One region of the Arthrobacter sp. TJ-178 genome, then DNA from elsewhere that is predicted to be linked to it. Evidence: riboswitches for the same ligand, from Rfam matches in the RefSeq annotation. Region 1 holds a riboswitch; the other holds the start of a gene.
The links. A riboswitch is a leader RNA that binds a small molecule or an ion and turns the genes downstream of it on or off. The one in region 1 is predicted to bind cyclic di-AMP.
Positions count from the first base shown of each region.

Region 2: another riboswitch for cyclic di-AMP. It lies ahead of AC4D2Q_RS16805 (M23 family metallopeptidase); the one in region 1 lies ahead of AC4D2Q_RS09945 (LysM peptidoglycan-binding domain-containing protein).

Region 1 covers NZ_JBZCNK010000003.1:86,282-90,468, forward strand. The annotation lists gene AC4D2Q_RS09935 (sensor histidine kinase) at 1-327, shown strand, start outside; gene AC4D2Q_RS09940 (hypothetical protein) at 398-970, shown strand; gene AC4D2Q_RS09945 (LysM peptidoglycan-binding domain-containing protein) at 1,142-2,074, opposite strand; cyclic di-AMP (ydaO/yuaA leader) riboswitch at 2,083-2,235, opposite strand; gene AC4D2Q_RS09950 (response regulator) at 2,492-3,136, opposite strand; gene AC4D2Q_RS09955 (sensor histidine kinase) at 3,124-4,187, opposite strand, start outside.
Region 2 covers NZ_JBZCNK010000007.1:92,628-96,814, forward strand. The annotation lists gene AC4D2Q_RS16795 (NlpC/P60 family protein) at 1-577, opposite strand, end outside; gene AC4D2Q_RS16800 (NlpC/P60 family protein) at 610-1,518, opposite strand; cyclic di-AMP (ydaO/yuaA leader) riboswitch at 1,522-1,687, opposite strand; gene AC4D2Q_RS16805 (M23 family metallopeptidase) at 1,806-2,414, opposite strand; cyclic di-AMP (ydaO/yuaA leader) riboswitch at 2,579-2,791, opposite strand; gene AC4D2Q_RS16810 (iron-dependent transcriptional repressor DtxR) at 2,857-3,555, opposite strand; gene serC (phosphoserine transaminase) at 3,784-4,187, shown strand, end outside.

The sequences.
Region 1 (4,187 bases):
ACCCGGCAGGCGTTTGAACGGTTTGCCTCCGTACGAAACCGGGAAACGGGCGGCGCAGAGGGCGACAGCGCAGACGGAGACGGCACCGGCACTGAAGGCAACGGCGCTGAAGGGGACGGAACCGAAGGGGACGGCGCCGGCGCAGGAGAAGAGAACGTGGCGCCGAGACACTACGGGCTGGGGCTCGCCCTCGTAGCGGAAATCGCTGCCCGCTATGGCGGCAGTGTCCGCGCCCTCCCGGCCGGAGGAGGACCCGCAGCCGCCGGCCGCTCCGGCGGCGTGGTGGAAGTTCGCCTTCCCCTGGCCGGGGGACGGCGCGGGGTCTAAGAATCTTCGAAGAATCGGCTCCGAAAATAAGAGTGTCAGCACATCCACTCTTCGAAAGGTGCATGAAACGATGGCATTTCGGGACAAGGCCAGGGGCCCGCTGGGATGGATCCTGGGCGTAGTTGGCGGTCTGATCCTGTTGGTCGGCTCCTTTTTTGCCGGTATGGCCACGGCCGACACAACTGCGGATTCGGAACAGGCCTCTGTGACTGAACAGCAACAGGAGCAGCAGGGCCAGGAGTCCGAATCCGAGTCTGAGTCTGGCGCCGAGACGCGGCACGAGCGCGACGGCGATGGCGACAAGGCAGAGAAGGACAAGGCAGACAAGCCAGACAAGGCGGATAAGGACAAGACGGATCAGGGAACTGAGACAGACCCGGACACCCAGGAGGAGAACTCAGACGGGGAATCCGCGCCGGATCAGGGCAGGAACGACGGCGACCGCAAGGTGCGCGACGATGAGGGAGATGTCCGCGGCGACGGCGACGGGCCTGCCCGCGACGGCATGACCGAGGACGGCCCCGGGCACGGCCACGGCGGCCGGCATCACTCTGACGCTCCGGACGCTCCGGACTCCCAGGAACAGCAGGACGGCCCGGAACAGCAGGACTCCCAGGACGGCCAGGACGGTCCGGAAGCCTGACTCCTGGCGGACCTGACACTGCGCGCAAATCCGCGCACATCCACGCACGTCGAACTAAACGCTCAACGGCAAAAAGGAACGCCCGGCCAGCTGGCCGGGCGTTCCTTTTTATGGATCCATCAGATTGCAGGTCCGTTCGCTTCCCGCGCTCTGATGGGAGCTAGTGCGTGATTACGCTACGCGGTAGTACACGGCGCCGGAACCAACGTTGGCGCTCTCCAGTACAGTCTGGTTGCCGCCCCATCCGCTGTGGATGGCCTGGCCGTTGCCTGCGTAGATGGCGATGTGGGCAACGCCCATGCCGCCGTCGGCGTAGTAGGCGATGTCGCCCGGCTGGGGGTCGGAAACCGGGGTTCCGTAAGCAGCAAGCTGCGCGGGAGCCAGGTCGCCAACCGAGTGGCCGGCTGCCCGGAGGGCAACCTCAACCAGAACGGTGCAGTCCTGGGCGGCACCCATCTGGGCGTATGCGGAGCTGAGCATGATGGCGTTGGTGCCGCTAGCAGCGGGAGCGGCAGCCGGCGTCACGGAGGAAGCCTGCGTGCTGAAGGTGCTGAAGTCGGCCACGGCGGCGGTCTCTTCCACCGGAGCGGCGTAGGAGACTGCAGCGGGAGCGTCATAGGACACTGCTGCAGGAGCATCGTAGGACACTGCAGCCGGTGCGGCGTAAGCAGCTTCAACAGCAGCGCCGCCGGCGTACGTGATGACATCGCCGGGGTAGATGATGGAATCCAGCGAAAGGCCGTTCAGCGCCAGGATGTCGTCAAGGGTGACGGCGTAGGTGCTGGCGATGGCGCTCAGGGTGTCGCCGGACTGGACCACGTGGGTGGATGCTGCGGCGGGGGCAGGAGCCTCAACCGGAGCAGCTGCGGGAGCTACCGGAGCAGCCGGAACGGCTACAGCAGCAGGGGCGGTGTAGGACTCGGTCGAGTCGTTGGCGATGACGCCTGCCGAAGCGGGGCCGGCCATGCTGAGCACCAGGCCGGAGCCTGCTGCCAGGACAGCTGCTGCGGTGCCGATGGTGCGGGCCTTGCCGGTGGTGGCGTTTGCAAGTGCAGTCCACAGTCCGGTGTTGTCGGCGCTGTGGGTTCCACGAGTATTGTTCAACAAAATAAGTTACCTCTCCCGATACCTGCGAGGTGAGCTGTCGGATGCGGATGGGAGTCATCCGGTCCGCCGAAGAAACCTCGGCTGACTTAACCCCAAGGATTCATAAGGAACCCGTAAGTGGTTCCCCCGCCTCTGCCGAAGTGTGAAATCTGTGGACCTTGACCAGCGGCAGAGCTAGGTAACAAGTCAAGGGAGCCGCTTCAGATAACGGCATGAGTACTACCGTACAAGACGGTTACGGGATGGTAACTATTTAGTAACGAAGCTCGCACGGAGGCGTGAGTGGCACCTCTGGAGTGGCCTGTGGGTGCCGGCACAGGAGGTTCCCAAACCCGCGTCAGCACGGGGATTTAGTGCCGTTTAGGTCCCCGGATACGCCTGGGTCCGCAGGTACGGCTAAGCCCGCAGATACGCCTAGGTCCGCAAATACGCCAACGTGGCCAGTACGCGGCGGTGGCCGCTGTCCGACGGCGAGAGGCCCAGTTTCGCGAAGATGTTGCCGATGTGCTTGCTGACAGCTGTCTCGGATACGGAGATGGTCCGGGCAATGGCGGTGTTGCCCAGGCCCTCGGCCACCAGCCCCAGCACTTCAAACTCGCGGGGAGTCAGGGACCGGATGGGGTCCAGGGTGCTGCGCCGGCTGAACAGCTGGGCGATGACCTCCGGATCCATGACGGTTCCGCCGGCCAGGACCCGGCGCAGGCCCTCGACAAAATCGCCCACTTTGCCCACGCGTTCCTTTAAGAGGTAGCCCACACCCTGGGCACCGGAGGCCAGCAGCCGGCTTGCGTACCGGTCCTCAACATAAGCGGACAGGACAAGGACCGGAAAGTCCGGCACCCGAGAGCGAAGTTCCAGGGCAGCGCGCAGCCCCTCGTTGGTGAAGGTCGGCGGCATCCGCACATCAAGGACGGCGCCGTCGGCACTGCCGGGTTCAAAGCCTGCCAGCAGGTCCTCGGCATTGTCCGCGGAGCCAACCACCTCAAATCCCTCGCCCTGCAGCAGCAGCTCAAGCCCCGCGCGCAGCAGAGCATCATCTTCGGCGATCAGAAGGCGCATGGAAGCTCCACCCTTAGTTCGGTTGGCCCGCCGGGCGGACTGGTCAGATACAACGTGCCGCCGAAGGCAGCAGCCCGGCGGGCAATTCCGGCCAGGCCGGTGCCGGACCCGGCCGCGGGGTCGCCGGCCCCCGCAACGGCAGCGCCGCCGCGCCCGTCGTCGTTCACCCGGACCACCAGCACATCCTCGCGCGGTGCGGTTTCTGTGCGCAGGAGCACTTCGATGTGCGAGGCGTCGGAATGTTTCGCTGCGTTGGTCAGGGCTTCGGCCAGGACAAAGTAGGCGGCGGATTCCACCGCTGCGGGAGCACGCTGCAGTCCCTGCACGTCCAGCGAACAGCTGATGGGGGACCTGCTGGTCAGTGCCGATGCCGCTCCGTCCAGGCCCAGCTCATCCAGGACCGGCGGATAAATGTCGTGTACCGCTTCCCGCAGACCGGCCAGGGCTTCGGTGGCGGCGTCCTGGGCACGCCCGATAAAGGGCATTGCGGCAGCGGGATCACTCTCCGCCGCCCGCTGCGCCAGCCCGAGCATCATCACCACTCCCACCAGCCGGTTCTGCGCTCCGTCATGCAGCTCACGTTCGATGCGGCGCAGCTCTGCTGCGTGGGCCGTCAGTGCGCTGGCGCGGGCAGCGGAGAGATCCTGGATCCGGCGGGCGAGCTCGTCATACCGGCGGGGCGAGAGGATCGCCAGCGTGCCGCCGCTGAGCCGGCGGGCCATCCACGGCGGCAGCAGCCAGGCGGCAACGCCGTAGACGAGGCCCAGCAGGACGGTGAATCCTGCGGCGGGCCAGCTGGTCACGGGAACTACAAAATCGAGCGGCGCGGACTGCGGAAACAGCGGCCACCACGGTGCCGTCCCTATATACAGCACGGCGGCCAGCGGCAGGGCCACCGCAAGACAGCCGGCCAGCAGCGCAAAAGCACAGTGGAACAGCAGCCAGGAAACATCCCGCTTGGTTTCCGGTGCACTGACCAGCGCCGCCAGCTCGCCGAAATTCTTCCTGCCCTCCAGATAACGGCGGTCAAAGGGCACGACGGCGCCGGCAT
Region 2 (4,187 bases), on a different contig from region 1:
GCTGCGCATAGGCAGCGGCGGCGATGGTCGCAGCAGTGCCGGAGGAAGCAGCCGGAGCCGCTTCCGGCGCCGGGGCCGCCGCCGGAGCGGAAACAAAACCTGCCGGTTCCATGGCCGGAGCAGCTTCTTCCGTCAGCACTGCCTGGGCAGGTGCCTGTGAAGGAGCCTCGGCCGGCAGCGGCTGCGCTGCCGGCGCTGCCTGGGGCTCGGTTGCCTGCGGCTGCGCAGCAACAGGCTGCACTTCCTCAGACGGAGTTTCCTCAGGCTGCGCTTCGGGGGCCAGAATGACGCCGGCCACGGCCGGACGGTCAAAGCTCACCATGGCGGTTGCGGGAACCATCAGCTGCGTAGACGCCGCCAGATCCAACGTGCTGGTTTCCGCGCTGCGGACCACATCGGAACCTGTTGCGTTGGCCGCAACGCCGGTGCCCAGAACCAGGCCTGATGCGGCAACTACCACAGCGGCCTGACGCCCAAAGGTTCCGGCGTTGGCGGACACTGCCTGCGCAAGCGTGCTCAGCGCAGCGGTACGCGCTGCGGGCGCCCGGTGACGGGCGCGCTCAGTTGTAGATGTCATGCGGGTGCAATCTCCGTTATCTGCAACAGGGCTTAGCTGACGCGGACGAAGCTTGCGCCGCCGAGGTAGGACAGCGGGTGCAGCACGGTGTTCATACCGTCGAAGCCGCCGCTGATGACCTGGCCGTTGCCCACGTAGATGGCTACGTGGCCGGAGGTGATGACGAGGTCGCCGGGCTCGGGCGAGCCAACAACCGAGCCGAAAGCGTAGAACTGTGCGGGGGCGAGGTCGCCCACCGACTTGCCGACGGAGCGCAGTGCATTCTCCACCATGGCGGTGCAGTCCTGAGCAACACCGAGCTGCGCGTAGGCCGAAGCAACGAGTGCTGCGCCGACGCCGCTGGTTACCGGAGCCGGTGCGGGGGCCGGAGCCTGAACCGGTGCGGGAGCTGCAGCGGCGGGTGCCGGGGCAGCAGCCTGGGCCTGAGCCGGCGTGTTGGCCGCGGGGGCCCAGTTGGCAGTGGTGGCTGCCAGCGGTGCGGAAGCCTGCTGCGTCTGAGCGGCAACTGCCTGCTCAGCCTGAACAGCCTGCTCGGCCTGAACTGCAGCGGCCTGCTCAGCCTGAACAGCTGCCTGTTCCTGAGCAGCGGCTTCAGCGGCGGCAGCCGCTTCTTCTGCTGCGATGCGGGCGCGGTAGTCCGCTCCGGAAACGGAGGAGACGGGCTGCATGGTGGCCAGCTCAAACGGTGCCTGTGCGGAGACAGAAACAGCGCCGGTTGAAGTTACGACACTGAGCGGGGTGGCTTCGAGTACCTGGCGGTCGGTGCTGGGGGCTGCCTGGGCGGGAAGGCCTGCAGCGAGGACGAGGCCTGAAGCGGCAACGACGACGGCGGCCTGGCGGCCGATGGTTCCAACATTGGAGGTGACGGCCCGGGACAGTGCTGAAACGGGGCTCGACTGGACTGCGGACGCGCGACGGCGGCCGTGAGCTACTGATGACACAAGTTTGCCTCTCCCAATGCCTACGAGGTGAGCTGTCGGATTCGGATGGGAGTCACCCGGCTGCGTGGGCGGTAAGGCCCGTGCAACTTAACCCCTAGGGTTTCTTTCGAAACCCGAATGTGGTTCCCCCGCCTCTGCCATGCGATGTTGCGAACGGACCTCAAACAGTGGCAGAGCTCGGCGATCTGTTCGAGGGTGCCCGACCTTTGGCCGATCAAGCACGAGGACGACCCTACAACAACATTTGTCGAATGTCACGTTCAGGTCACGAAATGGTTATCCTGCGGTCACAGCCAACCGAGCGGGTCAACGACCTCGCCGTTGACCATCACTTCAAAGTGAAGGTGGCAGCCCGTTGAGGCGCCTGTGGTGCCGCTGGCGCCCACCAGGGCGCCGCGCTCCACCTTGTCCCCCACGGCCACAGCCAGGCTGGACATGTGGTTGTACGTGGTTTCCACGCCGTTGCCGTGATCAACCACCACGCGGTTTCCGCCGCCGAAGTCGTGCCAGCCCGAGAAGGTTACGGTGCCGGCTGCGGCAGCCGTGACATCCGTGCCGCAGGCAGCGGCAAAGTCCTGGCCGCGGTGCAGCTCGTCTGCGGCACCGGTGATGGGACTGACGCGGTAGCCAAAGCCGGACGTCTGAACGAGCTCCGAGGCCAGCGGTCGGGCAAGAGCGCCCGCGGATGCACCGGCGGAAATCTCCGCACCGGACGCCACAGCCACGTGGTGGAGCTTTGCTTCCGGGTCAAACCGGCTGCTCAGGGCGGGCCGGTCAAAGTTAACGGCGGCTGCGGGATCCGCTGAAACTACCGGCGCTTCCACGGCGACAGGCTGCATTTCCTGGGCTGGTTCGCTCACGGCTGCGGTGGTGGGGACCGCAGCAGTAAGGATCATGCCCGAGGCTGCTGCGGTAATGGCGACTTTTTGTGCGGCACCGCCGATGGAGCGGTTTCTGGATTCTGCTCGGCGGCGGCCGGATCTGGGGCCGTTGTCCGGGCGTGGAGCGGGGGCCGGGGCAGACGCGCGGCGCCTGCCCGGGGCAGCATGCTTCGACAAGGTATACCTCTCTCATATGCCTGCGAAGTTAGCTGTCGGATTCGAGTGGAGAAACTCGGCCCCGCATTCAGCGACGGGCCGCACCGTCGATGCGGGGGCAGTGCTGATGCTGGAGGCTTCACCCCAAGGCAGCTCAAGCTGCCGGTGATGGGTCCTCCGCCCCTGCCTGAACTATGTAATTCCGGGCCAGTGGCAGGGTTCGGCGTAAGGCCCGGATAACGGTGTTATTTCAACGTCAGTAAGTCACTATAGGTGAAGATGCCCAAAAGAGACCATTTCGTTATCCGAGTGTGGATACAAACACGTGGGCAGCCACCTCTGGAGGAAGTTCCAGGGCGCCTTCGATTCCGGGAACGCGCACAGAAATGTAGCCCGCCACCACTTCGGCACTGATCTCCGCTCCGGGGCGCAAACCCGCCTCATCGAACTGGCAGAGCAGTTCCGGTTCCACCTGGACCGGTTCGGCCAGCCGGACCAGCTTCATCTTGGTTCCCGGCTCCGCCTGCGCCACAGCGGAAACGAGGTTGGTCACGCCGTCGTGGAACGGTTCAGCGGCCACGCCGCCAATCTCGGCGAGACCCGGAATGGGGTTGCCGTAGGGCGACTCCGTGGGATGCCCCAGCAGGTCGTACAGCCGCCGCTCCACGCGCTCACTCATGACGTGTTCCCAGCGGCAGGCTTCGTCATGGACGTAAGCCCAGTCCAGGCCGATCACGTCCGAGAGCAGGCGTTCGGCCAGCCGGTGCTTGCGCATCACTTCAGTGGCGCGGCGGCGGCCCTGCTCGGTCAGCTCCAGGTGCCGGTTGCCCGAGACCACCACCAGGCCGTCCCGCTCCATCCGCCCGATCGTCTGGGACACGGTTGGCCCGGAGTGGCGCAGCCGCTCGGCGATGCGCGCCCGGAGAGCCACGATGTTCTCTTCTTCGAGCTCCAGGATGGTCCGCAGATACATTTCGGTGGTGTCAATGAGGTCCGTCATGGCAGGCCGCTCCTAGGTACTCAATTGGGAAGATCAGGAGAACAACGGCGGACGCCGCCCCCACAGGTCAGTACTGCCAATACGTTAGCTCATCCGGACAAAGGGCAGATAATTCCGTCGGCTCCGGACGTCCCGGCGTGCGGGTTCACAAATCGCATGCGGACGGGGCGGTGGGGCAGAATGAAAGGCACATCAGAGCACCCTGCCTACCGCTTGGAGCGACACCCCATGGGCGAAACAGCCGCAGTAAAGATCCCCGCCGAACTCCTTCCCAGGGACGGGCGGTTCGGGGCCGGTCCGTCAAAGGTTCGTCCGGAGCAGCTGGAGGCACTGTCCCGCGCCGGAGCCCGCCTGCTGGGCACGTCCCACCGACAGGCTCCCGTCCGCAACCTGGTGGGCAGCATCCGCGAGGGACTGTCGAGTCTCTTCCGCGCCCCGGAGGGTTATGAAGTGGTGCTTGGCGTTGGCGGCTCCACCGCATTTTGGGATGTGGCATCCTTTGGGCTGGTCCAGGACAAGGCCCAGCATCTGTCCTTCGGCGAGTTCGGTTCCAAGTTCGCCGCTGCCACCGACAAGGCACCCTTCCTTGCACCGTCCTCCATCATCAAGGCCGAACCGGGCACCCGTTCCGT